DNA from 2 places in the Paraburkholderia sp. BGA-UO-ETr-F12 genome. Region 2 is predicted to be linked to the other one. Evidence: riboswitches for the same ligand, from Rfam matches in the RefSeq annotation. Region 2 holds a riboswitch; the other holds the start of a gene.
The links. A riboswitch is a leader RNA that binds a small molecule or an ion and turns the genes downstream of it on or off. The one in region 2 is predicted to bind glycine.
Positions count from the first base shown of each region.

Region 1: linked by a shared signal. The riboswitch ahead of AC57B6_RS19955 (D-amino acid dehydrogenase) and the one ahead of gcvT (glycine cleavage system aminomethyltransferase GcvT) in region 2 are both predicted to bind glycine.

Region 1 covers NZ_JCAQOZ010000046.1:151,730-166,381, reverse strand. The annotation lists gene AC57B6_RS20020 (class I fructose-bisphosphate aldolase) at 1-395, opposite strand, end outside; gene AC57B6_RS20015 (thioredoxin family protein) at 477-797, opposite strand; gene AC57B6_RS20010 (hypothetical protein) at 937-1,224, opposite strand; gene AC57B6_RS20005 (MarR family winged helix-turn-helix transcriptional regulator) at 1,305-1,721, opposite strand; gene AC57B6_RS20000 (DUF2628 domain-containing protein) at 1,942-2,259, shown strand; gene AC57B6_RS19995 (sugar efflux transporter) at 2,439-3,758, shown strand; gene gnd (phosphogluconate dehydrogenase (NAD(+)-dependent, decarboxylating)) at 4,061-5,236, shown strand; gene AC57B6_RS19985 (HAD family hydrolase) at 5,252-5,956, shown strand; gene AC57B6_RS19980 (hypothetical protein) at 5,994-6,119, opposite strand; gene AC57B6_RS19975 (hypothetical protein) at 6,592-6,795, shown strand; gene AC57B6_RS19970 (phosphoketolase family protein) at 7,176-9,569, shown strand; gene AC57B6_RS19965 (acetate/propionate family kinase) at 9,582-10,751, shown strand; gene AC57B6_RS19960 (BON domain-containing protein) at 10,754-11,014, opposite strand; gene AC57B6_RS19955 (D-amino acid dehydrogenase) at 11,232-12,443, opposite strand; glycine riboswitch at 12,618-12,711, opposite strand; gene AC57B6_RS19950 (LysE family translocator) at 12,921-13,553, shown strand; gene AC57B6_RS19945 (GNAT family N-acetyltransferase) at 13,608-14,135, opposite strand; gene AC57B6_RS19940 (helix-turn-helix domain-containing protein) at 14,148-14,652, opposite strand, start outside.
Region 2 covers NZ_JCAQOZ010000032.1:117,274-131,925, reverse strand. The annotation lists gene AC57B6_RS15710 (thiamine pyrophosphate-binding protein) at 1-852, opposite strand, end outside; gene AC57B6_RS15705 (L-serine ammonia-lyase) at 1,007-2,395, opposite strand; gene AC57B6_RS15700 (alginate lyase family protein) at 2,423-3,553, opposite strand; gene gcvP (aminomethyl-transferring glycine dehydrogenase) at 3,672-6,608, opposite strand; gene gcvH (glycine cleavage system protein GcvH) at 6,703-7,083, opposite strand; gene gcvT (glycine cleavage system aminomethyltransferase GcvT) at 7,146-8,264, opposite strand; glycine riboswitch at 8,346-8,506, opposite strand; glycine riboswitch at 8,540-8,641, opposite strand; gene AC57B6_RS15680 (hypothetical protein) at 8,784-9,137, opposite strand; gene AC57B6_RS15675 (oxidoreductase) at 9,363-10,412, opposite strand; gene AC57B6_RS15670 (UvrD-helicase domain-containing protein) at 10,831-12,921, shown strand; gene AC57B6_RS15665 (hypothetical protein) at 13,043-13,618, shown strand; gene AC57B6_RS15660 (c-type cytochrome) at 13,723-14,622, opposite strand.

The DNA of each region.
Region 1 (14,652 bases), on a different contig from region 2:
CCTTGCCGTTTATAGTCGACGAAGCGCCTGGCGAGACCGTCGAGGCCTTCGGTGATTTCGTCACCGGGCGCGAGTGCGAGCGCAACCTTGCCGAGGTCCACCTTGATGCCGGGCACGATGCCGTTGCTGGCGGCAAGTTGCGGAAACGGTGTGCTGTCGTCCGCTTTCTGGCCGAGTGTTTCTTCGTACAGGATCACGCCGCTTATGAAGGCGCCGAGCCCCGGCGTGGTGAGCAGCAGGTTGCGGTAAGCGCGGCGGTTTTCCTCGCTGGATTGGAGGCCGATGGTCTTGAAGCGTTTAGCGATGGTCGGACCGCTTTCGTCGGCGGCGAGAAGACCTTTGCCGGGTTGGACCATTGCATTGACGGTGGCTTGCAGCTCGCTACGGGTGTCCATGAGGTGTGCTCCCTTGGTGTCTTTGCTGATGTGCGTCCCTGGTGTGCGTTCTTTAGTCCGGGTTGCGGACGAATTCCTGCATCAAAGTGAAGCGAAAGCGCTGGCGATATCCGCGGCGCTGGTTGGGCGCACGATGCGTGCGACCTCGGCGCCGTCGCGCATGAAGACCAGCGTGGGCCAGAGTTTGACCTTGAAGGAGCGGCCAAGTGGGCGCCCCGGCCCGTCTTCGACCTTGAGATGCCGGACGCCGGCATGAGGCTCGAAAGCCTTGGCGATCGACGCTTGCGCGCCCTGGCAGAAACCACACCAGTTCGTGCCGAATTCTATAACCGTGGCGCCCGGCAGGGCGTCGATCTCCGCTCGGGAGGGCGCGTGCGGAGAATAGGGGATTGGGCTTGCCATAAATGCTCCGATACTTTTTTCCCTTCGCAGACAGCGATTTGCGCTCGCGCGCGACGCTGCCGTGGGTGGATTAGGTAAAGAGTATCAGCTATGGCCGGGATCGTCAGTGGCGAGGGCAACGCAATGCGACGCAAAGCCGTCATCGCGCGCATTGCTCCGCCGCGAGGGCCAAAGCGTCCTGTTTGGCGGGGTTCTGAAAAAAGTCCTCGACGCTGACATGCTGCTCGTTCGCGAGCGCTTGCAAGCAGCGCTCGTTGTTGCTGCGCACCGCTGCGGGCGCGCAGGCAATCGCAATGCCCAACAGGATACAAAGCGACAACCCGATCGCGGCGCCGAATATCCAGTTCGCCGCGACTCGCGTGCCGCCTGACACGCTTGCTGTGACCCTACCCGTTGCGGTGCCGCGCTGACTCGCCAGATGGTTCATTCGATTTTCTCTCCGTATATGGTTAGCAAGACAACTATCTGGTAAAAAAGCGCCATGCCGAGGCGCCTTGACGAGGCACCTCATCCCAGCGCCTTACGCACGTCATGCATGGATGCAACGGCCGCTTCGAACAACTCCGGGCCCACCCTGGCGCGCAGATTCTTCGCTATTTGCGCGCTGGCTTCGTTGATGGGCCGCTCAAGCGCCTTACCCGCGCGGGTGGCATACACCCGCCATTCGCGGCCATCGGTTTCGCCTTGACGGCGCTCCACCAGCCCCTTGTCGTTCAGGTTGTCGATCAGCCGCGTCACGGTAGGGCGCGCGATGCCCAGCAGATCGGCCACCTGGCTGCTCAGACAACCGGGCGTGGCAAGGACCACGCGCAGCACGAAACCCTGCGGCGGCGTCAACCCGAAGCCGGCGTACGCGGCGCCCCATTCGCGCTCGACGAGCCGCGACAAGGCGGACGAATTGAAGTAAAGGCAGTGATCGAACATGGCTGCTATTGAAACGCAATATGGTTAGCAAGGCAACTAAAATTTGACGGCGCGAATCGAGCGGCAGCAGTTGCGCTGCGTTGAGCTACTTCAAGGGCGGCCTGCGAACGGCCGGCGGCTGCGGCGTCCCGAAGATTTCACGCAGGCGCATATGCTTGCCAGCGTGACATGTTAAACGTCATGATTCGCTCTAGCCGCATCATCGCATTCAGGAAAGGACATGGCAGAAAGGATCTATCTTCAGCGCCCCGGGCAGGACGACGTTGTCGCGGTCGCCACGGGCTTCAGCTGGGGCGCGTTGCTGCTGGGCTTCGTCTGGGCGATGTCGAAGAGAATGTGGTTTGCCGCTTTCGTTATGCTGGGTGTCAGCACGATACTGTTTCTCAGTGGCTTATGGGGCGACACGATCGGCACGATCGGATTGGTGCTGTCCGTGCTGTTCGGTGTTGCCTGCGGTGTCTACGGCAACCAGTGGCATCGCTGGACGCTCGAGAAGCGTGGCTACGTAGTCATGCAGCAGACGGGCGAGGGGAGGTAACGGTGCCGGTGGCGTCAGCTTTCCCGCCGCGATCTTTTGTGTCCCGAATTTGGGATGTGAGGCGCACAGGTTTACGTTCCCGCAAGCCAAGCCGATAATCCTCCGGTTGTTCCGGCCATGAAACCCGCGGTTTGCGTCACGCGTCGCGAACCTGTTGCTCTGACCCACCGCTACTTGCGTTGAAAACCTCCCGTTTTTTCGACCTGCTGCACATCCCGGGCTTCAAGCCACTGGCCGCCGCGACCCTGATGCTCGGCGTGGCGATGTCGTTCACCGCGCCTTATCTGTCGCTATTCGGCGTTGAACGCGCCGGCATGACGCCGCTCAGGCTCGGCCTCTTCATGACGCTGATCGCCGCCAGCGGGGTGCTCGCCAGCACCTTCGCCGGCCGCTGGAGCGATGCGAGCGGACGGCACCGGCCATTGCTGCTGGCAGCACTGGTGGCGACCACACTGGGCTATCTGTGTTTATGCGTGGTGCGTGACTACCGGCTATTGCTGATAGTCGGCATTGTCTTTATCGGCGCGGGCGGCTCGGCCATGTCGCTGGTGTTTTCGTTCAGCCGCGCGGCGCTGCCGGTATCGAGTGCCGCGGAGCGCGCCTTCGCCAGCGCCACCTTGCGGACCATTCTGTCGGCGGCGTGGGTGTTCGGCCCGTCGGTGGGGGCACTGGTGCTCGCCGGCGCCGGCTTCTATGGGCTCTTCCTGTTCGCGGCAGCGAGTTTCGCGGCCTGCGCGAGCATCGTCTGGCGCATGCGGGAGCCGCAAGGCCATCTGGGCGATCACACGGTGGAAGACACGGCCGCCGAGCCGTCAGCCTCGATTACGGTCCCACCGCTGATCGCGCCCGGTGAAGATGCGCACGAGGACCTGCCGGGTGTTGCTTCGCCGAACGACATTCGCCGGGCCGTAGCCGCGCTGACCTTACTCGGACTCGCCGCGAACGCCACCATGATCGTGCTGCCGCTTTACATCGTGCATGGCTTAAGCGGCACGCATCTGGACGTGTCGGTCATGCTTGGCCTCGGCGCCTTGACGGAGATTCCGATGATGCTCGCGCTCGGCGCGAAGTCGTCAACGCTGCACAAGCCAAACTGGCTGGGCGCCTGCGCGGCGGTGCATGCGGTGTATTTCGTGGCGATGTCGCTGGCGGGCAGCGTCCACGTGCTGATCCCGATGCAGATACTCAACGCCTTCGTCGTCGCGGTGACCTCGTGCCTGGGCATGACCTATGTGCAGGACCTGATGCCGCAGTCGCCCGGCCGCGCGACCGCATTGTTCTTCAACGCGGCGCGGGTCGGTTCGATTCTCTCCGGCGTGCTGTCCGGTTTGCTGGTGGAGGCATTCAGCTATCGCGGCACGTTCCTGTTCTGCGGTTTGCTGGCGCTGTGCGCGTTGGTGCTGTTCGCCGTGCCGGGTGAGCGCTATCCGCAGATGTGGCGTGCGGTGCGGCGTTTTGCGCGCACGCAGCACCGGAAGGTTCAGGCACGGCGGCGTTGAGACTCCAGTCGTACAGCCACCTCTGCGCACGTCCGGTGTCGCCCTCACTGCTCCAATGCTGCGAGGGTGGTCGCGACGCGATCGCGCTTTGGTGCTCCAGTGCTCCGGTCCTTTAGTGTTTTAGCGCTCAATGAAAGTGTAAGAGGATCGTTGGCAAAATCGAAGCCTGCCTCACGACGACGGCGTCTTACCGATCCACGCCCGGAACTTTAGCTTGCGCAAAACCTCTGCAAAGAAGCGTATCGTCGTTTGACGCATGCGGGGCCCGATTCGCTGCAAGGACGGTCCGGGGCTGCTACCGTGTGTCCGTCGGATCACGCAAAACGCAACTACAGCAACTACAGTTAGGAAAGTCGCTTACCGCGCACGGAACGTGCGGTAAGACCCCGGCACGCCGAACCAGATCGGAACGCGCAACGAGACATTTTCCGGAGCGAGATATGCAGCTAGGCATGATTGGATTGGGACGCATGGGCGCGGACATGGTGCGCCGCCTGACGAAGGGCGGTCAGCAATGCATCGCTTACGACGTACAGCCGGCCGCAGTGGACAAGCTGAAGCAGGAAGGCGTGGCAGGTGCCGCGTCGCTTGAAGATCTGGTCGCGCAATTGCAAAAACCGCGCGCGGTGTGGCTGATGGTGCCCGCCGCGGTGGTCGACCAGACGCTCGACAAGCTCGTGCCCTTGCTCGAACCCGGCGACATCGTGATCGACGGCGGCAACTCCTATTACCACGACGACATTCGCCGCGGCGCCGAACTGGCGAAGCGTCAGCTTCACTATGTCGACGTCGGCACCAGCGGCGGCGTCGCGGGACGTGAGCGCGGCTACTGTCTGATGATCGGCGGCGAGGCCGAAGTCGTGAAGCGGCTCGAGCCGATTTTCTCGACCCTCGCGCCGGGTGCGGGCGCCGCGCCCGCCACGCCGGGCCGCGCAGCCGGCGCCAGCACCGCGGATCAGGGCTTCCTGCATTGCGGCCCGCAGGGCGCGGGGCACTTTGTGAAGATGGTTCACAACGGTATCGAATACGGCATGATGGCCGCGTATGCCGAAGGCCTGAACATTCTGCGCCATGCCGACGCCGGCAAACACGCGCGCGAAGCCGATGCCGAAACATCGCCGCTGGGCCGTCCCGAGCTTTACCAATACGACCTGGATCTCGCCGAGGTCGCCGAGGTCTGGCGGCGCGGCAGCGTGATCGGTTCGTGGCTGTTGGACCTGATAGCGGGATCGCTGGCCGGCGACGCCGATCTGCAAAGCTATGCAGGACGCGTATCAGATTCGGGCGAAGGGCGCTGGACCGTCGCGGCGGCAATCGACGAAGGCGTGCCGACACCGGTGCTGAGCGCCGCGCTATTCGCGCGTTTCAGTTCGCGGGGTGACGCGGACTTTGCGAACCGGGTGTTATCGGCGATGCGGCACGACTTCGGCGGCCACGTTGAAAAAGCGGCCACGCCGGTCGACGGGCATAAGAGCTAATTCACGGGAGCCGTTATGGAAACCGCTAACGCCACGTCTCACGATGTCGTGTTCCTGTTCGATTGCGATAACACCTTGCTGGACAACGATCATGTGCTGGCGGATTTGCGCGCGCATATGGTGCGCGAGTTTGGCGAACAGAACAGCGCGCGCTACTGGGAAATTTTCGAAGGCTTGCGCGCGGAGTTGGGCTACGCCGATTACCTTGGGGCGTTGCAGCGCTACCGGCTGGAGCATCCGCGGGACACGCGTCTGCTGCTGATGTCGTCGTTCCTGATCGATTATCCGTTTGCGAACCGGCTGTATCCGGGGGCGCTGGATACGATCAAACATGTTTCCAGATACGGCCCGTCGGTGATTCTGTCCGACGGCGACGTGGTGTTCCAGCCGCGCAAGATTGCCCGCTCGGGCTTATGGGACGAGGTCGAGGGCCGGGTTTTGATCTACATCCATAAGGAGCAGATGCTCGATCAGGTGATGGAATGTTATCCGGCCCGGCAGTACGTGATGGTGGATGACAAGCTAAGGATTCTGACGGCGATGAAGAAGGCCTGGGGCGAGCGGCTGACCACGGTCTTTCCTCGCCAGGGACATTACGCTTTCGATCCCAAAGAGATTTCCAGCAATCCGCCCGCGGACGTGACGATCGAGAGGATTGGGGAACTGGCCGATATCGACATCGATATGCTGCTGCGCGGAGGGACAGCAGGGGGTGCCTAGCTTGTCTCCCGTTAGGGCCGGTCCAGCCGGTGGCGTGCTAGCCAACGCCGAACAGTTTAACCAGCAAGCCGAAAACGCCTACCAGGACGGCAACGCCGGCGCACAACAGCACGATCGACAGAACAAGAATCAGGGGCGTTTTGAAGCGGCTGGTTGTCGACATGGTGACCGTCTAGAGGAGGGGCGAGCAGTAGAGGACGCGGCAGATGCGATCCGCCATAGCGCATTTGGCACGCGAAGCTTAAGCGCCTTCACTTAATGTGCGCTTAAAGTCTAGCGCAAGAGCAGCAGTCCCTGGCACGCCAACGGCCCGGCTGCACAATGGCTTACAGACACGGCGGCCAATTGAGCGCATGATCCTTGCTTGGCGTGCATTTTTGTTAGGTTGGTTCAGAATCAGCCGCGCGCTCAACCGGGTGCCCATCTCCACGTCGCCGGCGATCAAACGGCGCGCGGCGGCCGGGCCCGCCAAGGGGAAATCATGGTATCGGCAATCCTCGGCATCGTGGGTGGCATGGCGTTGATGTTCGGCGCTTCACTGTACCTGCGTGAGCTTCGTCTCCTGCGTCGCCCGGACCGCCGCTGGACAGGAAAAAAACACTGATTCGCCCCACATCCTCGAAAAGGGAGGCTGTATGTCACTACCTTCTCAGCGGCGTTCACCGTCGCCGTTGCGTCAGGCCGATTCGCCAGGCGCCGTACGCGACCGGCGCACCGAACTCGGCCGGGCCGACGAAGCCCGCGCCGAACAACGCGAACGCGACGACGCGCGCAACGATCCCAATGCCAGCAAATGGCGCTACCAGCCACCTCAACGCAAAGAGAAAGAGCAGGCGTAAAGCGTCCGGCTGGATAGCAGCGAACCGGCGCCGGCCGGTGTTCGGGCCGGCAATCGGATCGGCCGCTCCACGCGCGATGCTTCCTGTTCACACATACACCGCGCATACACCGCGCATACACAAAAGCGACGCACATCCGTCGCAAGATCAGACGTTGGACAATCGCGTCGAACCATGACGCGCGCTTCCTGTCACATCCCTGACGATTCCCGGCCACATTCCCAAAAACCGTAAGCAACGGACCTTTGCCGATCCCTCCGCGTTATGTCATGCGCATGACAGATCGGCTGGCGTTGCGGGTTTTCTTCATCGGCCGCGTCACGAACAATCGCTGCAGCACCCGCTAACCTGCCTGACAGTCCTTTTCAAGGAGCGACGCCATGGCCGAAGCAACCTCCCGTCCCACCCCGCCGACCACCCTCGACCCCGACACGTTGCGCAAGATGGACCGCTACTGGCGCGCCTGCAACTACCTCTCGGCCGGCATGATCTACCTGCGCGACAACCCGCTGTTGCGCGAACCACTCAAACCCGAACACATCAAGAACCGCCTGCTGGGCCATTGGGGCTCGGACCCGGGGCAAAGTTTCCTGCTGGTGCATCTGAACCGCCTGATCAGGAAGCTCGATCTGAACGTGATCTATCTCGCGGGGCCCGGTCATGGCGCGCCTGCCACGCTGGCCCACAGCTACCTCGAGGGCCATTACTCGGAAATCTATCCTGACCGCAGCGAGGACGAAGCCGGCATGCGGCGCTTCTTCCGGCAGTTCTCGTTTCCGGGCGGCATCGGTTCGCATTGCACGCCCGAAACACCAGGCTCGATTCACGAAGGCGGCGAGCTTGGCTACAGCCTGTCGCATGGTTACGGCGCCGCGTTCGACAACCCCGACCTGACCGTCGCGGTGATGATCGGCGACGGCGAAGCGGAAACCGGACCGCTCGCCACCTCCTGGCACTCGAACAAGTTTCTCAACCCGATTCGCGACGGCGCGGTGCTGCCGGTTCTGCATCTGAACGGCTACAAGATCGCCAATCCGACGATCCTCGCGCGAATTCCCCGCGAGGAGCTCGAAGCCTTACTGATCGGCTACGGCCACAAACCGTATTTCGTCGAAGGCGACGATCCGGAAACCATGCATCAGCAGATGGCCGCGACGCTCGAGCAATGCGTCGGCGAAATCCGCGCCATCCAGCAGCACGCGCGCGAGTCCAATGACGCGGCGCGGCCACGCTGGCCGATGATCGTGCTGCGCTCGCCGAAAGGCTGGACCGGGCCGAAGGAAGTCGACGGTCATCAGGTGGAAGGCTCGTGGCGCGCGCACCAGGTGCCGGTGCTCGATCCGGTCACGAACAGCAAGAGCCTCAAGCTCGTCGAGAACTGGCTGCGCAGCTACGAGCCGGAGTCGCTATTCGACGAAGCAGGGCGGCTGGTCGAGGAATTGCGCGAGCTCGCTCCCGAAGGCACGCGCCGCATCAGCGCCAATCCGCATGCGAACGGCGGCTCGCTGTGCAAGACGCTTGACCTGCCGGCGTTTCGCGATTACGCGGTGGCGGTGAAAAAGCCCGCTGGTTCGTACACGTCGCCCACCGAGGTGCTCGGCACGTTTCTGCGCGACGTGATGCGCAACAATATGACGAACTTCCGCGTGTTTGGCCCGGACGAAACCGCCAGCAACAAGCTGACCGCCATCTACAAGGCCTCCGAGAAAACCTGGCTGGCCGAAACAATGGCCAGCGACGCCGACGGCGGCGAACTCTCGGTGGACGGCCGCGTGATGGAGATGCTGAGCGAGCACACGCTCGAAGGCTGGTTCGAAGGTTACGTGCTCACCGGCCGGCACGGACTGCTCGCTACCTATGAAGCGTTTGTCCACGTGATCGATTCGATGTTCAACCAGCACGCCAAGTGGCTGGAGAAAGCGAAGCGCGATCTCGGCTGGCGGCAACCGGTGCCGTCGATCAATCTGTTGATCACGTCGCTGGTATGGCGTCAGGATCACAATGGCTTCACGCACCAGGACCCGGGGTTTCTCGACGTCGTGACCAACAAAAGCCCGGACGTGGTGCGTATTTACCTGCCGCCGGACGCGAATTGCCTGTTGAGCGTCGCCGATCACTGCCTGCGCTCACGCGATTACGTCAACGTGATCGTGGCCGACAAGCAGCCGCATTTGCAGTATCTCGACATGGAGGCCGCGGTCACGCACTGCACCAAGGGCATCGGCATCTGGGATTGGGCGTCGACGGATCAGGGCGTCGAACCGGACGTGGTGATGGCCTGCGCCGGCGACATCGCGACCATGGAAGCGCTCGCCGCCGTGCAGATTCTTAAGGAGCACTTTCCCGAGTTGAAGATCCGTTTCGTCAACGTGGTCGATCTGTTCCGCCTGATGCCCGAACATGCGCATCCGCACGGCCTGTCCAGCCGCGATTTCGATTCGCTGTTCACCGCCAGCAAGCCGGTGATTTTCAACTTCCATTCGTACGCGTCGCTGGTGCACAAGCTCACGTACAACCGTACCAACCACGACAATCTGCACGTGCATGGCTATCGCGAGAAAGGCAACATCAACACGCCGCTCGAACTGGCGATCATCAACCAGGTCGACCGTTTCTCGCTGGCGATCGACGTGATCGACCGTGTGCCGGTGTTGCGCGGCGTCGGCGATCATGCGAAGGAATGGCTGCGTGGGCAGATCATCGAACATCTGGCTTATGCGCATGCCGAGGGCATCGATAAGGAAGAGATCCGCAACTGGACATGGAAAGGCTGAGCGAGGCGGCCCATGCATACTCAAGACGCCACCCGGGTTCCGACGATTCTGGTGCTGAACAGCGGTTCATCGTCGCTGAAGTTCGGGCTGTTTACCCACGCCGCGCACGCTGCACACGCGGGCGGCGATGAATCGTTGCTGCTCGCCGGCAGTGCGGAAGGAATTGGCCGTAGTGACGGCAGCTTGCGCATCACGTCGCCCGACGGCCGCGTGCTGGTTCAGCAGGAGCGCGTGCTGGAGTCGCAGACCGACGCGTTGCAGGTGCTCGCGCGCGTCCTTGCGGAGCACAAGCACCCGCGGCCGGCGGCGGTGGGGCATCGGGTGGTGCATGGCGGCCCGCACCTGCGGGCGCATCAGCGCTTGACACCGGAAGTGCGCCAGCGCTTGCAGGATGCCGTGCATTTCGCGCCTTTGCATATTCCGCCAGCGCTCGCCTTGATCGACGAGGCGTCCTCGATCTTCAGCGACGCGCAACATTTTGTCTGTTTCGACACGGCGTTTCATTCGACACTGCCGCCGCGTGCGGCGCAGCTCGCATTGCCGCGCCGCTATCTGGATGCGGGCGTGATTCGCTACGGTTTTCACGGCCTTTCGTACGAATCGCTGGTCACGCGGCTTGGTGCCGATTTGCCAGCGCGAGCGGTGTTCGCGCATCTGGGCAACGGTTCGAGTTTGTGTGCGCTGCAGAACGGCAAGTCCGTCGATACGTCGATGGGGCTGACGCCGACCGGCGGCGTGCCGATGGGCACACGCAGTGGCGATCTCGACCCAGGCGTGCTGCTGTATCTGATGCGCGTGGAACATCTCGATGCCGATGCACTGGAGACGCTGTTGAACCGCCAGAGCGGTCTGGCCGGTTACGCCGATGGCGAAAGCGATATGCAGGCGCTGGAGAAGCGCGCCGCGGCGGGGGATGCGAATGCGTCGCTGGCGCTGGAGGCGTTTGCTACCGCCGTGCGTAAGACGATCGGCGCTTATGCGGCCTTGCTGGGCGGGATCGACTTGCTGGTGTTCACGGGCGGCATCGGCGAGCACAGCGCGGAGATTCGCCGTCGCGTCTGTGATGGGCTCGCTTTCATGGGTCTGGTGGAGGGCGATCCGGCGGGGAAGGTGAGGGCGATTCACACCGAGGAGGAAAAGCAGATTGCACGGCATTGCCGGGCACTGCTGCAGGCTGGTTGATGCTATCCGGCCTTGATTCTGGTTCGATCGGTGACACCCGCGACGCCGAACAGGCGGGATACGTCTTCGAGCGCCGCGGTTTTCTGATGAACGTCCTGGAGTACACCTCGCAAGGTGACTCTGCCGCGCTCGACTTTTACTTTCACCTTATCCCTGGGGACGGCCGCGTCCCAGGAGAGCCGCCTCACGGCTTCCGCCGCGATCTGGTCATCGCTAAAGCGTGGGCTGCCGGTGCTGCGCACGGTGAGGCGGTCACGAGGCATGACGCTCTCCTGTTTGTTTCACTATCGGCGAATAGGCTCGGTGCACATCTCGTCCGAGCCCGGTATTAAGGCAGAAACTCGCGTAGTGCCGCAGTGCGTTCCGCAGTGCGCTCAATGGTGAGCGCACCTTTAATGTCATCGGCCGAACCAAGCCATGATGTTAACCTGGCTTTTCAGGCGCGCATTCTGGTAACGGCATGCCCGCGAGTGCGTGGGCCTATTCAATAACCCCGGCTACCGCCTGCGCCGTGGCTGCCGACAACGTCCAGCCCAGATGCCCGTGGCCGGTGTTGTAGAACACCCCACGCCGTTTGCCGCGGCCCACCTTCGGCAGCATGTTCGGCAACATCGGCCGCAAGCCCGCCCACGGAATCACGCGCGAAGTCGACACCTCGGGAAAATGCCGGCGCGTCCAGTCCACCAGCGGAGCGATCCGGTCCGAGCGGATATCGCGGTTAAAGCCGTTGATCTCCGCCGTGCCCGCCACGCGGAAACGATCGACGCCGAGCCGGCTCGTCACGATCTTCGCGCTGTCGTCGAGCAGGCTCACCCACGGCGCGCGCTGTTGGCTGACTTCATCGTCGAGGCAAACGGTGATCGAATAGCCCTTCACCGGATAGACGTTCACGTGATCGCCCAGCATCGCCGCAAAGTCGCGGCTCTTCACTCCCGCGCACACGACGATCCGCTCAAAGGCAAAACGCTGCGACTCGCCCTCGAGATTGACCGTCAGCGAAAACCGTCCTTCGGCCGGCTGCTCGATCGCTTTGATCTCGGCATCGTAATGAAACTCGACGCCGTGCCGCGCGCAGGCGTCGGCGAGGCCGCGTGTGAATTTATGAATGTCGCCGGTCGAGTCGGAGGGCGTGAAGAACCCGCCGAAAAAATCGCCATGCAGCGTAGGCTCGATCCGCTGCAACTCCGTGGCCGTCACCGGATTGCGATCGAGGCCGCCTTCGCGCAACAACGCATTCACCTTGTTCGCCGCGTCGAATTCCTCGCGGGTCTTGTAGATGTGCAGAATGCCGCGCCGCTCCAGATCGAAGTCGATCCCTTCGCGCTCGGCAATCGAAAACAGATGCTCGCGCGCCGCAATCGCGAGCCGGACGGTCTCGACCGTGTTCGCGCGGTAATGCGGAATCTGCCGCAGAAACTCACCCATCCACGAATACTTGTGCCACGTGGGCATGGGATTGAGCAGCAGCGGGGCGTCGCGCGTGAGCATCCAGCGCAGGCCCTTCAGTACGGTGGCGGCGCTGTTCCAGACTTCCGCATTGCTGGCGGACAACTGCCCGCCATTGGCGAACGAGGTCTCCATCGCAGCATAGCGATGACGCTCGAACACGGTGACGTGGTGGCCGCGCTGCGCGAGGGCGTGAGCAGTCGTGACGCCGGTAATGCCGGCGCCAATAATGGCGATTCGTGACATGACATGATCCAGAGTAGTTGGGCATCACCGGTGTCGATTTCGTGTCGAAACCGGCGTCGATGCCCCATCTGTCCATGTACCTGAGAGTTTCTTCCCGCGAGCAGAGGAGCGCGATCTAGGCGCCATGCCGGGAATCCCCTTCGGTGGGCGCGCACGGCGCCGCTCTCCAGATGTTCCTGCTGCGCGGTCCTTTTGCCTGAGAGTTTCCGGGGCGGTTGCTCCGTCGGCGTCGTCACAAGCCTCTGACGATCTCTCCCGCACTGCATTGCAGAACTGCTCGACAATACCGGGCAAAAAATTTCGCCGCAAGTGTTTCGTGCGATGCAGCGCCCAATCGATCCGCCGAGCACTTGCGCCGGGCAGGCTGAAAAGCCCCATCGGCAGGACGGCGATTGGGGTTGGCGGGGGCGACATCGGCTATGACATCGGCTATATTCGGCGGCATAGTGCCCGCCTTCAATCGCCAGAGGAGCCGCCGTGCCCACTGCTACAACGTTGCTCGCCTTCGCGCTGGTCTCACTCGGCATGGTGCTTACGCCGGGTCCGAACATGATCTACCTGATCTCGCGATCGCTCTGCCAGGGGCGGCGCGCCGGGCTCGTGTCACTCGGCGGCGTCGCGCTCGGCTACGTGTTCTATATGTTTTGTGCCGCATTCGGTATCACGGCGCTGCTGTTGACGGTGCCTTATGCCTACGACGCGCTGCGTTTCGGCGGCGCGCTTTACCTGCTGTATCTGGCCTGGCAGGCGGTCAAGCCGGGCGGGCGCTCACCGTTCCAGGTGCGCGACCTGCCGCACGACAGCCGCCGCAAGCTGTTTACGATGGGCCTCGTCACGAACCTCGCGAATCCGAAGATCGCGGTCATGTACCTGTCGCTGCTGCCGCAGTTCATTTCGCCGGGGCACGGCAGCGTGCTGTCGCAATCGATCGCGCTCGGCTGCGTGCAGATCGTCATTGCGGTCACGGTCAATGCCTTGATTGCCAGCATGGCGGGTTCGATCGCCGGCTTTCTCGCCGGGCGGCCGGTGTGGCTGCTGGTGCAACGCTGGCTGATGGGCACCGTGCTCGCCGGCCTGGCCGTGCGGATCGCGTTCGACGCGCGCCGTTAAATCACGCGCTGAAGACTCGCGTGAGTCTTCAGCGCTGTCCTGCGCGCCGGCTCGTCACAACGCCTTGTACATGATGGTGGTCGAGTCGAGCCGCTCTTCCTGCGTGTCGCGGCAAAACTGCGGGATCACACCGGCCGTTTGATAACCCAGCGCGGCGTAAAGCGGCTCCGCTTTGTCGCCGGTGCGCGTATCGAGCGTCAGCAGGCTGCGCTGCAGTTGCAGCGCACGGCGCTCCAGCTCCGCCATCAGCGCTTTGGCAATGCCCTGGCGGCGAAACGCCGGGTGAACCAGCAGCTTGCGCACTTCGGCGCGATGGCGTTGATTCGGCATCGTGTCGTAATTGAGTTGCACGGTGCCCGCGATCGACTCGCCATGACGCGCGACGAACAAGACCAGCGCGCCCCCGCGCAGCGACGGCAACACCTTGCCGCTCCAGAATGCCTCACTCTCCGCCACGCTGTGCGGCAACACAAAGCCCACGCTCGCGCCGTCATGGACGCAGGCACGCAGCAGCGCGCCGAGTTCGGGCAGATGCCGGACGAGGTCGTCGGCGGAGAAGGTCGTGATGATGGGCGCGCTCATGGTAGCTGGAACTCAGACGATGAAGAGGATGTAGCGGGCCGCGCTGTGCGCGGGCGTGGCGAAAGCACTGGGGCCGAATAACTGATAGCGCAGACAGTCACCGGCTTGCAGGTCGTGACTGCGGCCGTCGACGGTGATCTGCAATTGCCCTTCGAGCAGGATCAGATGATGTTCGAGGCCGGCTCGCGGCGATGCGTCGTAATCGATTCGCGCGCCAGCATCGAGTTCGCATTCCAGCGCCTCGCCGCTCAGCGCCTGAGCCGGTGGCGACACGGAGCGGCGCCGGAAGCCGATGCTCGCGTCGGTCCAGACGGCCTGCGCATTGCGCGGCACCAGCGGCGCGAAGTCTTCTTCGACCATGTGCATGAGGCGCGACATCGGCAAGCCGTAGGCGACGCACAGCTTGCCCAGCACGCTGGCCGTGGGGCTCACGGCGGCGTTTTCGAGGCGGGACAGCGTGGCGCGGCTGACGTTGCTGAGTTTCGCGAGATCGTCGAGGGACCAGTTGCGCTCGGCG
Region 2 (14,652 bases):
GAGCGTGAGCAGCAGGTCCGCGTCGCGGATACGTTGAGCAAGCGCCGGATTGATACCGAGGCCGACATCGCCCGCATAGTTCGGATGCTCGTTGTCGAGCGTGTCCTGGAAGCGGAACGCGAGGCCAATCGGCAATTGCCAATTCTCGACGAAGCGCCGCAGGTCGGCACATGCGTCAGGCGTCCAACCGCTGCCGCCGGCAACGACCATCGGGCGTTGCGCGCCTTCCAGCAAGCGACGCAACTCGTCCATCTGAGCCGCGGACGGCGAGGCTGCCACACGCTTGTAACTGGGCGCGCCAGCCACTGCTTCGCATGCGTCGCTCAACACGTCTTCCGGCAACGACAACACGACTGGCCCCGGGCGCCCCGACGTCGCGGTGTGAAACGCGTGGCTCAGATATTCGGGAATCCGCTTCGGATCGTCGATTTGCGCGACCCATTTGGCTATCTGCCCAAACATGCGCCGATAGTCGATTTCCTGAAAAGCCTCGCGGTCGAGATGTTCGCGCGCGCATTGGCCGATCAGCAGGATCATCGGCGTGGAGTCCTGAAACGCGGTGTGCACGCCGATCGAGGCATGCGTTGCGCCCGGTCCGCGCGTGACGATCGCGACGCCGGGGCGTCCGGTCAATTTGCCGACTGCTTCGGCCATGTTCGCGGCCGCCGCTTCATGCCGGCAGACGATGGTCTGGATGCGATCTGTTTCGTCGTGCAGCGAATCGAGCACCGCGAGAAAGCTCTCGCCGGGAACACAAAAAACACGCTCGACGCCATGCGTCAGCAAGGCGTCGACGACGAGACGCGCGCCGGTGGTTTGGATAGTGGAAGAAGATTCAGAAGCAAGCGGCATTGCGATGAAGCCTCCAGGCGTGACGATGGGTGAGATCGGTGCAGGCGAGTGCTTACCGCATCGGGTTGTCTATCAACGCCGATGGGCGCACCGACAGCTTACGCCGAGCGCGTGTCCGATGTCACGGCGCAGCGCAACCGCATGCCCCGCTGCGTCAGCACTCGACAATATTCACCGCCAACCCACCGCGCGACGTTTCCTTGTACTTCGTCTTCATATCGGCGCCCGTCTGCATCATCGTCTTGATTACGGAGTCGAGCGACACATAATGCGTGCCGTCACCGCGCAGTGCCATGCGTGCGGCATTCACGGCTTTCACCGAGCCCATCGCATTGCGCTCGATACACGGAATCTGCACCATGCCGCCGACCGGATCGCACGTCAGCCCGAGGTTATGCTCCATGCCGATTTCGGCCGCATTCTCGACTTGCTCCGGCGTCCCGCCCATCACTGCTGCGAGCCCACCGGCGGCCATCGAGCAGGCCACGCCCACCTCGCCCTGGCAGCCTACTTCCGCGCCGGAAATCGACGCGTTCAGCTTGTACAGAATGCCGATTGCGGCCGCCGTCATCAGGAAGTCGATCACGCCCTGCTCGTTCGAACCCGGCATGAAGCGCGTGTAGTAATGCAGCACCGCCGGAATGATGCCGGCCGCGCCGTTGGTCGGCGCCGTCACCACGCGGCCGCCCGCGGCGTTTTCTTCATTCACGGCGATGGCGTAGAGATTGATCCAGTCGACCATCGACAGCGGATCGCGCAGCGCCAGCTCAGGATGACCCGCCAACGCGCGATACAACTGCGGCGCCCGGCGCTTGACCTGGAACGGACCGGGCAAATTGCCGTCCGCATCGGGATTGTTGATGCCGCAACCACGCGACACGCACGACTGCATCACACCCCAGATCTTCAGCAGGCCCGCGCGCGTCTCTTCTTCCGTATGCCAGACACGCTCGTTGTCCCACATCAATTGCGCGATGCTCTTGCCGGTCGATTTGCATAACGCGAGCAGTTCGCTGCCGCTGCGAAACGAATGCGGCAACTGCTCGACGGCGCTCAGCACCTTCGTGTTCGGCGCGCCTGCCGTCACCACAAAACCACCGCCCACCGACAAATATGTCGATTCGCGCAGCGTCTCGCCCTGCGCGTCGAGCGCGCGCAGTTTCAGGCCGTTCGGATGCTCGGCCAGCGCCTGGCGATAAAACGAAATGTGATCTTTTTGCACGAACGGCACGTCGTGCGTGCCGAGCAAGGCGAGCTTGCGCGATGTCTTCACCGCTTCGAGCCGTTGCGCGATGGTGTCGGGATCGACTGTGTCGGGAGCGTCGCCCATCAGGCCGAGCATCACGCCGCGATCGGTGCCGTGCCCCTTGCCCGTCGCGCCGAGCGATCCGTACAGGTCCACCTTCACCGAGGCAGTCGCCGCCAGCAGCCCGTCGCGTTCGAGCCCTTGCGCGAACATCAGCGCCGCGCGCATCGGCCCGACCGTATGCGAACTGGACGGACCAATGCCGATTTTGAAGAGATCAAACACGCTGACTGCCATTTACTGCTCCTGCTGATAAAAGTAAGGTTAGCGCGCCGGCAGCGGTAAGCACACGGCGAGCCACGCGGGCGGCGTCGGTGCGAGCTGCAGCGCGATCGGCGTATAGCGTCCGTCCAGACGCGCCGCCAGGTGATACAACTCCGTCGCGTTTTTCGGATCCCATTGGCCCGAATAGCCGGGCAATCCGGCTTCGCGACGTTTGGCATCGAACGGAACGCTCGAATGCACGAATTCTTCATGCGTCTTGCTGCCGTCCGCATACGGCGTGAGCCAGTTCAGCGCGGCAGCCAGCGACGCGCCATTTGCGCCCTTCTCCGGCAACCAGTTGCGGTTGTGGCGGCGCGCGGCAAGTGCCGCGGTCACGAGCGGCTGCAGGTCGTACGTGACGTAGTGCAGTGCGTCGCGCTCGGTGAAGTCCACGGTCGAGCCGTCCGGTGCGATGTTGTCGCCGATGTGCTCGTCGAACAGGCGCTGCGCCGCGTTGATCATCTTGCGGTTGTCCAGCGTGAACGCGGCCATCGCGATCAGTTTGACCCGGTGGCTTTGCCAGTTGTTGCGGAACGTGCCCTTGAGCGGCCGCGGCTGAGCGTCGATTTGCGCGATGTAGCCGTTCGCAAGCTTCGTCAGGAACGCCATTGATGCATTGCGCGTTTTCACCGGCAACGCGCTCGCGGTCATGTCGTAGGCGAGGATCAGGCCTTCAAAATGGGTTTCGTCGATCGGATTGAAACTGGGTTGATAAGTCGTGACCCACGCATACAGCAAGCGGTCGACCAGTTTCAGATAACGGTCGTCACTGGTCGCGCGCCAGGCGAGCGCGGCGTCGCGCAGCAGATCCAGATCCTTCTCCGCCTCGACGCTTTGATCGTAGATGCCTTCGTGTGGCAGCGTGCCTTCGGTATGCAGTTTCGCCACCGCATGCGGCGGGTCGTTCAGATGTGCCTGCACATTGCTCACCAGCGCCTTGACGCCCGGATCGGCGTTCGTGCGCTCACTGGTTTGCAACGCGGGGGCTGCACAAAAATTCATCGCGGCCTGCGCCTGCCGCAGCGGCAGCAGCACCGCCGCGCTCGCCAGCAGCAAGGTGCAAGCCTGTTGCCATGTCTGGGCTCGCGTTGCTTCGGTCCGGCTTTGCATCAATCGCACCTTTCGCGCCATGCGAAACTCCTCGTTAGGCTGATTCGGTGTGAGATGTTAGCCGTTTGCGGACCCAAGCGACAGAACCGCGCAACGCCTGCTTACAACCTTCAGGGCGATGCGCGGTTGGCGGACACGCTTACTCGTAGTCGGCGATCGGCACGCAGGAGCAGAACAGATTGCGGTCGCCATACACGTTGTCCGCCCGGCCGACCGGCGGCCAGTACTTCTTCGCGATCAGTGTAGGCAGCGGGTACGCGGCGGTTTCGCGCGCATACGCATGCTTCCATTCGTTGGCAATCACCACCGCTGCCGTGTGCGGCGCGTGCTTGAGCGGATTGTCTTCACGGTCCGAGCGGCCTTCCTCGACGGCGCGAATTTCATCGCGGATCGCGATCATCGCTTCGATGAAGCGGTCGAGTTCCTCTTTCGATTCCGATTCGGTCGGCTCGACCATCAGCGTGCCCGGCACCGGGAAGCTCATGGTCGGTGCGTGGAAGCCGTAGTCGGCGAGACGCTTGGCGACGTCGTCGACGGTGATGCCGCTGGTTTCCTTGATCGGACGCAGATCGAGAATGCACTCGTGCGCGACCAGTCCGCCCGGGCCCGAATACAGCACCGGATAATGCGGCGCGAGTTTTTTCGCGACGTAGTTCGCGTTCAGGATTGCGGTTTCGGTGGCTGCGGTGAGGTTCTTCGCGCCCATCATCGCGATGTACATCCACGAAATCGGCAGGATCGATGCGGAACCGTACGGTGCGCCCGACACCGCGCCGATACCGTTCGGCGCGCGCTCGTAGCCCGTTGCAATCTGATTGGGCAGGAATTGCGCGAGATGCGCGCCGACCGCGACCGGGCCGACGCCCGGGCCGCCGCCGCCGTGCGGAATACAGAAGGTCTTGTGCAGATTCAGGTGCGAGACGTCGCCGCCGAACTGGCCCGGCGCGCACAGGCCGACCATCGCGTTCATATTCGCGCCATCCACGTAGACCTGGCCGCCGTGCGCATGCACGATCTCGCAGATTTCGCGAACGTTCGCCTCGAACACGCCGTGCGTGGACGGATACGTGATCATGATCGCCGCGAGCTTGTCGGCGTGTTGGTCGGCTTTCTTCTTCAGGTCTTCGATATCGACGTTGCCTTGCGCGTCGCAAGCCACCACGACCACCTGCATGCCCGCCATTTGCGCCGACGCCGGATTCGTGCCGTGCGCCGAAGCAGGAATCAGACAGACGTTGCGATGCGCTTCGCCGCGCGATGCGTGGTAAGCGTGGATGATCAGCAGGCCCGCGTACTCGCCTTGCGAGCCGGCGTTCGGTTGCAGCGACACTGCCGCGTAACCTGTTGCCGCAACCAGCATTTCTTCGAGCTGGTCGATCATTTCGCGGTAGCCGACGGTTTGTTCAGCCGGTGCGAACGGATGGATCTGGCCGAATTCGGGCCACGTGACTGGCAGCATTTCCGAGGTGGCGTTCAGCTTCATCGTGCATGAGCCGAGTGGAATCATCGAGCGGTCGAGCGCGAGATCCTTGTCCGACAGGCTGCGCAGATAGCGCAGCATTTCCGTTTCAGAATGATGACGGTTGAACACGTGGTGCGTGAGGTACGCGCTGGTGCGCTCCAGCGCGGCCGGCACCGACGCGGTGTTCGACGCGGCGATGGCGGCGTCGAGCGCATCGACTTGCGGCACGTCTTGCGCGCCCGCGGCTTCCGCGAACGCGGCAAGCAGGTCGGCCAGATCGTGGCGCGTCGTGGTTTCGTCGACCGACAGGCCGACTTGCGTGTCGCTCACGCGGCGCAGGTTGATGCGCCGGGCTTTGGCGGCGTCGTGCAGCGCCTGGGTGCGCGCGCCGCTTTCGAACGTCAGCGTGTCGAAGAAGGTTTCGTTGACCAGCGTGTAGCCGAGCTGCTTCGCGCCTTCGGCGAGCAATGCGGCGATGCGGTTCACCCGCAGTGCGATCGTTTTCAGACCGTGCGGGCCGTGATAAACCGCGTACATGCTGGCCATGATCGCGAGCAACGCTTGCGCGGTGCACACGTTCGAGGTCGCTTTTTCGCGGCGGATATGTTGTTCACGCGTTTGCAGCGCGAGACGCAATGCCGGATTGCCTTGCGCGTCGACCGTCACGCCGACGAGACGGCCCGGCATCTGGCGCTTGAATTCGTCGCGTACGGCGAGGTAAGCCGCGTGCGGGCCGCCGAAACCGACCGGCACGCCGAAACGCTGTGTGTTGCCGACGGCTACGTCCGCGCCCCACTCACCCGGCGGCGTCAGAACGGTCAGCGCGAGCAGATCGGCGGCGACCACCACGTGGCCGCCCGCTGCGTGGATCGCGTCAGCGAGTGCGCGGTAGTCGCACACGTCGCCGTTGACGCCTGGATATTGCAGCAGCACGCCGAACGCATTCGCGTTCGCGGCGTCCGCGGCCGGGCCCACTTTCACTTCGATGCCGACCGGCGTGGCGCGTGTTTTCACCACTTCGATGGTTTGCGGCAGCACATCGTCGGCGACATAAAACACGTTCGACTTCGGCTTGCCGACGCGTTGCAGCAGCGTCATCGCTTCGGCCGCGGCGGTCGCTTCATCGAGCAGCGACGCGTTCGAAATCGCCAGACCCGTCAGGTCGACGATCATCTGCTGGAAGTTCAGCAGCGCTTCCAGACGACCCTGCGAGATTTCCGGCTGGTACGGCGTATACGCGGTGTACCACGCCGGGTTTTCGAGCACGTTACGCAGGATCACCGCCGGCGTGTGCGCGTTGTAATAGCCTTGCCCGATGTATGAGCGGAACACCTGGTTCTTGTCTGCCAGCTCGCGCAGCGCGGCGAGCGCTTCCGCTTCGCTCTTCGGTTGCACGAAGGGGCCGAGCGGTAGCGTTTCGGCCCGGCGGATCGTCTTCGGAATCACGGCGTCGATCAGCGCGGCGCGCGACGCGAAGCCGAGGGCTTCGAGCATGGCCTGCTGGTCGGCCGAATCCGGGCCGATGTGCCGTTCTGCGAAGGCGTCATGCACTTCGAGCGCGGCGAGCGAGAGAGGAGTGCGGTTCATCAGACGATCCGGGTGTTCGAGCTTCATGAGGTGTTCCTGCCGGTGCGGGCGTCCGTTCGACGGTTGAATCGGACGCGCCGCGCCTGTCGGGTTTAAACGTAAAGGTGCAACGTACGGTGAATCAGGCGCCGATCGACTTCGAGTAAGCATCCGCGTCGATCAGGCGGTCCAGCGATGCGCCCGCAGCCGGCTTGATCTTGAAGAGCCAGTTTTCGTACGGCGCGCTGTTGACGCCATCCGGCGTATCGGCAACCGCCGGGTTCGCTTCGATGATTTCGCCCGCGACCGGTGCGTAAATATCGGAGGCGGCTTTCACTGACTCGATCACGGCGACGGTGTCGCCGGCGTCAACGGTCTTGCCCAGTTCCTGGACTTCGAAGAAGACGATGTCGCCGAGCGCTTCCTGCGCGTGGTCGGTAATGCCGACCGTCAGCGTGCCGTCCGCTTCGGTGCGGACCCACTCGTGCGATTCGGTGTATTTCAGATCGGCCGGGATGCTCATCGGATGCTCCTATGCGGTGTGATTTGGTGGTGTTTCAAAGTGGTGACGCACGCGCCGGCTGCTTAAACCGCGAGCACCTTGCCGTTGCGCACGAACGGCAGTTTTACCACGCTTGCAGGGACGTTTTTGTCACGAATCTGAACGTGAACGGTGTCGCCCGGCTGCACGCCCTTCGGCACGCGCGCAAAGGCGATCGATTCCTGCATCGTGGGGGAAAACGTACCGCTGGTGATTTCGCCCTCGCCATGCGGCGTGACGACGTTCTGATGAGCACGCAGCACGCCTGCCGCCTTGCCGTTTTCCTTCAGCAGGATCAGTCCGACGAACGCGGCTTGCGAGCCGTCGGCTTCCAGCTTGCTCCGGCCGACGAAGTCGCGCGGCGAGCTCAGATCGACGGTCCAGGCGAGGCCGGCGTCGAGCGGCGAGACGTTGTCGTCCATATCCTGGCCGTACAGATTCATACCGGCTTCGAGGCGCAGCGTGTCGCGCGCGCCGAGGCCGGCGGGGCGCACGCCCTGACGCGCCAAGGCGTCCCAAAACTCGCAGACGGACGTGGCGGGCAGGACGATTTCAAAGCCGTCTTCGCCGGTGTAGCCGGTGCGGGCGATCATCAATTCGCCAAACGGCGTGTTGTCGACGATCGCAGCGTTAAACGGCTTGAGGAGTTCGGTCGCGGTGCGGCTGGACGGCGCGACTTGCCAGACCTTGTGGCGCGCATTCGGGCCCTGCACGGCGACGATCGCCAGATCGCGGCGCGGTGTAATGGTCAGACCGTAGCCGCCTTCGGCGTTGAGCTTGTTGAACCAGGCGACGTCTTTTTCGGCGGTGCCGGCGTTGACGACCAGCCGGAAGTGCGTCTCGCTGAAGTAATAGACGATCAGATCGTCGATCACGCCACCATTCGGGTTGAGCAGACAGGAGTAGAGCGCGCGGCCCGGCGTTTGCAGCTTGGCGACGTTATTGGCCAGCGCGTATTCGAAGAAGGCGCGTACGCGCTCACCGGTGAAATCGACGACGCACATGTGCGAGACGTCGAACATGCCGGCGTCGGTACGCACGGCGCGGTGTTCGTCGATCTGCGAGCCGTAATTGACGGGCATGTCCCAGCCGCCGAAATCGACCATGCGGGCGTTGAGCGCACGATGGGTGGCGTTGAGCGGGGTGTGTTTAAGTTCGGTCATGGGGCCTCGGGCGTCTCGCGAAACAAAAAGGCCATGCGGCGCTACGCCTCGCGGCCTGCCGGCTGCGAGCGGTTTGCGTTGCATGACCCCTCTGTCCTCGATACCTGAGAGATTGCGCTGCCGTGCGATGTGAAGCCGTGATCGCTACGGTGAAACGCGCGCCCCTTCGGTGGGCAGCTTGCCGGAATCCGCACCGCTATAAACGATGCAGACGGCTACTGCCGCTCTCCAGAGTGCGAAAAACCGATGTCTCGATGCTGCATTGACGCGGGTTTTTCGACGCGGCCGGTCCTTTTGCCTGAGAGTTTGTGGGTGTGCCCCTTCGGCGGCGCGGCCTGCGAATTTCTGCGGCCAGCACGCTCTCCCGACGCGTGCGGCGAATGTACGCGAGGGCCGGGGGCTTGTCAAATAAAGGCCCGCAACGGGCACGGGGGACGGCCCTGCGGGTTCGTCGAGGTCAAAAAAAAGCGCGGGACGCAATGCCCGCGCTTCTTTGCTTCAGTGCCTGAACCGGCGCGATTATTCGCCGATGGCGTGTGCCGCGTTGTCCAGTTCCTGGTTCAGCACGCGCTGCTCGTCGCTGGACAGACCACCGCCGTGTTGCGCCGCCATATCGTGCGCTTCCTGGCGGATCACGTCGAGACGGTGGTGCAATGCGCCGCCTTGCGGGGGCGGGTAATAGCCTTGGTTGACGTGAGCGTCAATGCGACGGCTCAGGTTGTCGATGCGGCCATTGACTTGATGGAGGCGCTCATCCGCGATCTGCTGCGGGTTGGGGCGCGGCGCCGGCGCGGGTTGCTGGGGCGCCACCACGCAGGCGGCGAGAGAGCTGAGCAATGCGCATGCTGCTACTGCGCGGGCGATACGGGGCATGGACTCTCCAGAAGTCGTTGTCGTTTTGTGTTGGTGCTACTGGGGTAGCAACGGATTGCCGGCGATTTACGCTGACCGCGAAGAAAGGGTTATTTGTAACGTTATGTTCCTTTCGGGATTGACAGGTGTGTTGCGCCGGACGGCGGCGGTGTTCGCGTGCCACCGCCGGACAATCCGAAAGGCAGGCAAGTGCCTTGTAAGTGCCCTGTAACGTACGCAAAAAACTCAGCGAATACGCTCGAACGGCAGCCGGACTCCCTCTTCCGAACTCCGGGCAGCAAGCTCGATGATCGTCATCACGTCGACTGCGTCCTGAGCGCTGACTGGAAATTTCACGCCATTCTGGATGGCATCCGCCAAAGCAATATAGAAACCGACGTAATCCCCATTGCGCGTAGGCACCTCCCGCTCCACTTCCTGACCGCCTTCGAGCACGCGCAGTACGCCCGCCGCATTGCCGGCACCGAATCCCTCGTCGCCAGGCCGCAGGCCTGCTTTCAACTGATCTTCCTGCGTGTCGAGACCGTACTTCACGTAGCTTCCCTGCGTGCCGTGAATCGTGAACCTCGGCGCAGCCAGAGCGGTCAACGCGCTGGCATGCAGTACCACCTCGAACTCACCGTATCCAAGTTGAATATGCACATAGTCGGGCGCGCTGGCCTGGTCGCGGTGCGTGCGAACCGTCGCGAACACGGTCTGCGGCGCGCCGAACAATGCCAATGCCTGATCGATCAGGTGCGGGCCGAGATCGAACAGCAAGCCGCCGCCGCGCGACGCTTCCTCGCGCCAACGCTGCTTGACTTCCGGGCGGAAGCGGTCGAAATGCGATTCGTATTGCGTGATGCGCCCTAATTCCCTGCTGGCCAGCAGATCACGGACGGTCAGAAAATCACCGTCCCAGCGGCGGTTATGAAAGGGCACGAAGCGCTTGCTGCGGGCGAGTGCGATGTTGGCGAGCGTATGGGCATCCGCCGCGCTTAGCGTGACCGGCTTGTCGACCACCACGTGCTTGCCCGCTTCCAGCGTGCGGCGCGCCAGGTCGAAATGCGTGTCATTGGGCGTCGCGATGACGATACAGTCGATTTCGTCGAGCGCCAGCAGGGCGTCGAGATCGGCCACCACCTTTGCGTGCGGGTAATCGGCCTGTGCTCGCTCGGGGTGGCTCGTCGCGATGGCCGCGACGCTCGCCCGCCCGCAGTGCTCGATTACCGGCGCATGAAAGGTCGCGCCAGCAAAACCGTAACCCATCAATCCAATCTTCAGCGATGCGGACATGCGTGTCTTCCTGCAGAAACGGCGCGCCGTTTTGCCACCGCGGCGACGGCGCGCAACACTGTAATTGTGGCATGTCTCGAAGACGGACTGTCAGCGTTGCCGCAGGCCCCTGTCAGGGATATCTGTCATCAGGCTGTTCAAGCCAGGCCTCGGCATGGCGTTGGGGTCGCCATCCCGCCGCCACCCGGCCGTCGGACGCAGCGCGCTGGTTTTGCTCGTCCATTTCCAGTCTGTCACGTTCATCCGCGTCATTTATCCGTGTTAACATCGCTGCTCTCGCGCGCAGGCGCGGCGAGCCGGAACCCCGCGGCACAAGCGGCGCCGTTCCAGCCGCCGGCCCCGCGCAGCATGCCCCCGGGCCTTCGGTCTCGCGATTCCGCACCTAAGCGCCCTCAACCGCATTACCCATCCACAGACGATGTCCGCAGGCCTGAACCCCGCTCAAAATGAAGCGGTCCGTTATCTTGACGGTCCGTGTCTCGTGCTCGCCGGCGCCGGCAGCGGCAAGACGCGCGTGATCACGCAGAAAATCGCGCACCTGATCGAGGCCAAGGGCTTCGAGCCGCGCCATATCGCCGCCGTCACGTTCACGAACAAGGCCGCGTTGGAAATGCGCGAGCGCGTGGGCAAGCTGCTCGAGGGCAAGACGCTCACCACGCCCGGCAAGGAAGGCCGCAAAGTGCCCGTCAACCAGTTGACGGTCTGTACCTTCCACTCGCTCGGCGTGCAGATTCTGCGGCAGGAAGCGGAACACGTCGGTTTGAAGCCGCAGTTCTCGATCATGGATTCGGACGATTGCTTCGGCATGATTCAGGAGCAGGTCGGCTCGACGGACAAGGGCTTCATCCGCAAGATCCAGTCGATCATTTCGCTGTGGAAGAACGGCATGATCATGCCGGAGCAGGCGATCGCGATTGCCGCGAATGAAGATGAACACCAGGCCGCGATCGTCTACCGCAATTACGTGGCGACGCTGCATGCGTATCAGGCGGTCGACTTCGACGACCTGATCCGTCTGCCCGCCGAACTCTTCGAAAAGAACGAGCAGGTGCGCGACCGCTGGCAGAACAAGCTGCGCTATCTATTGATCGACGAGTATCAGGACACCAATGCGTGTCAGTACGAACTGGTGAAACTGCTGGCCGGCAGGCGCGCGGCGTTCACGGCGGTCGGCGACGACGATCAGGCGATTTACGGCTGGCGCGGCGCGACGCTCGAAAATCTCGGTCAGCTCAGCAAGGATTTTCCGAAGCTGCATCTGATCAAGCTCGAGCAGAACTACCGCTCGACGGTACGTATTCTCACCGCCGCGAACAACGTGATCGCGAACAATCCGAAGCTGTTCGAAAAGAAGCTGTGGTCCGAACACGGCATGGGCGACACGATCACCGTCACGGCTTGCAACGACGAAGAGCACGAGGCCGAATCTGTGGTGTTTCGCCTGTCCGCGCACAAGTTCGAGCGGCGTGCGAATTTTCGCGACTACGCGATCCTGTATCGCGGCAACTTTCAGGCGCGTATCTTCGAACAGGTGCTGCGTCGTGAACGGATTCCGTATGTGCTGTCGGGCGGGCAGTCGTTTTTCGACAAAGCCGAGATCAAGGACATCTGCGCGTATTTGCGCCTGATCGCCAACGCAAACGACGACCCCGCGTTCATCCGCGCGATCACCACGCCGCGCCGCGGTGTCGGCAATACGACGCTCGAAGCGCTCGGCTCGTTTGCGGGTCAGGCAAAAGTGTCGCTATTCGAAGCGGTTTATATGGGCGGCATTGAAGCCCGCTTGTCGCCGCGTCAGATCGAACCGATGCGCGTGTTCTGCGACTTCATGCAGCGGCTCACCGACCGCGCCGAGAAGGATGCGGCCGGCCCGCTGCTCGACGAGCTGATGGACGCGATCCACTACGAAGCCTATCTGTACGACGCGTTCGACGAACGTCAGGCGCAGTCCAAGTGGCAGAACGTGCTCGAGTTCATGGAGTGGTTGAAGCGCAAAGGCACCAAGGCCGAGCCGGAGGGTTCGGAAAACAGTGAGGCTACCGGCTACGACACGGCCGACGGCCTCGGCGACACCGGCAAGAATCTGCTCGGCCTGATCCAGACCGTCGCGCTGATGTCGATGCTCGAAGGCCGCGAAGAAGATCCGGACGCGGTGCGGCTTTCGACCGTGCACGCGTCGAAGGGGCTGGAGTATCCGCACGTGTTTCTGGTGGGTGTCGAAGAAGGCATCATGCCGCACCGTGGTGGCCCGGACGACGAGCCGATCGACGACGCGCGCATCGAGGAAGAGCGGCGTTTGATGTACGTCGCGATCACACGGGCGCAGCGCAGTCTGCATCTGAACTGGTGCAAGAAGCGTAAGCGGGCGCGCGAAACCGTGGTGTGCGAGCCGTCGCGCTTTATCCCCGAGATGCTGCTCGACGATGCACCGCCACCGACGCCGGAAGAGGCGCCGATGTCGCCGAAAGACCGGCTCGCGAGTTTGAAGGCGCTGTTGCAGAAGCCGTGAAGTAAGACCTTGCGGGCGGCGGGTGCATCCGCGGTTTTCCGCGCAGGCACGCTACAGTGGTGCGGCCCGCTGACTCGATGTCGGCCGGATGTCGAGCGGGTGCCAATTGGAGATCGCTCGCATGCCCACGCCGCCGCCCGCGCACTATCGCCGCGCTCTCGAAACCTACGTCGACGCGAAAGACAACACGCGGGTCGAGCGCATCGCCGAAGCCTTTGCTCCCGATGCCGTGCTTACCATTTCGCTCGCGACGTCGAACATCGCGTTTCCGGCGCGCACTGTCGGCACCGATGCAATTGCGAAAACGCTTGTCACTGATTTCGGCGCTCAATATACGCAGTGCCGCACTTATTACGTGTGCGATTCGCTCGCGGTCCGAGGCGACACGATCGACGCGCTGCCCTGGCTAGTGATAATGCGCGAACGGGCAAGCGGCGCATTGCGGGTGGGCCACGGCGTGTACCGTTGGAATTTCGACGCGACGCCGGCTGTGACGGGGTTCCATATCCACATTGCACGCATGGATGTCGTGCCCGACGACGGCACCTTGCTCGATGCATTGCAGGACGGCCTGAGCTATCCATGGCTTGCGCCTGCCGAATTGCACGCGCATTTCACGTCGCTCGCTCGCAGCACGCCGGCGTTGGCATTTGTCGAAGCGTTCAAGCATCCCGCGGTGGCATCGGCTGGCATCTGATCTGCGCCGGCCGAGTATCGTCGTGAGAGAAACGCGTTAAAAAAATCCCTGCTCGTGTCGTCACGATGCAGGGATTTTTTGTTCTACAGCAACCGCCGGATGCCTTATTTCGCCGCGCTGACCATGTAGTCGACGGCGGCTTTCACGTCCGCATCCGAGGCATTCGAGCCGCCTTTGGGCGGCATCGCGCCCTTGCCATGCAGCGCGTAGTTGTAGATGGTGTCCATTGGGTCCTTCAGGCGCGGCGCCCAGGCTTCCTTGTCGCCGAACTTTGGTGCGTTCAGCACGCCGGCCGCGTGACATGCCTGGCAAACCTGCTGGTACAGCGCCTTGCCGGCTTGCGAGGCGTCCGCGCTTTGTGCAGCGCCGGCTGCCGGCGCAGCGGCTTGCGGCACGCTTGCCATAGCGGCCAATGCGGCGGCAGCTTGAGCAGCGCCGGCATCCGAAGCGCCCGCCGGCGCTGCGGCAGCGGCACCAGAAGCGGCGGCCGCCGCACCCGCGGCCGGCTGCGCCGGTTCAGGGAAGCTCGCGCCGGAATTGTTCGCCATGTACACCACCGCGCGGGCGATTTCGAAGTCGCTGTAGTCGTCCGGGCTGGTGCCGCCGCGCGGGGGCATCGCGCCCTTGCCAGTGAGCGCCGTGTGCCACAGCGTGTCGAAGCCCTGCGAAATGCGCGGGGCCCAGTCGGCGGTATTGGTGAATTTCGGCGCGCCTGCCGCACCCGACGCGTGACAGGCGGAGCAAACGGCCTTGTAGACTTCTTCGCCGGTCTTGTAGACGCGTGGCGCATTGGCGTCGCGAATGTCGACTTGCGCGAGCGGCTTGATGCGCGCGCTGACTTCGGCTTCGGAAAGACTGTCTGTCCCGGCGCCGGTGCGTGTCGAATTATCGACGTAGATCACCAGCAGAACGATGATGACGATCGGTACCGCAAAACTGGCAATGATCGCGGCAATGAGCTGCCCGGGGGTTTTGATTGGGGCTCCGTGTGGTGCTTCGCTCATGCTTGTCTCGTCTCCGTGGGTATGTGAGCG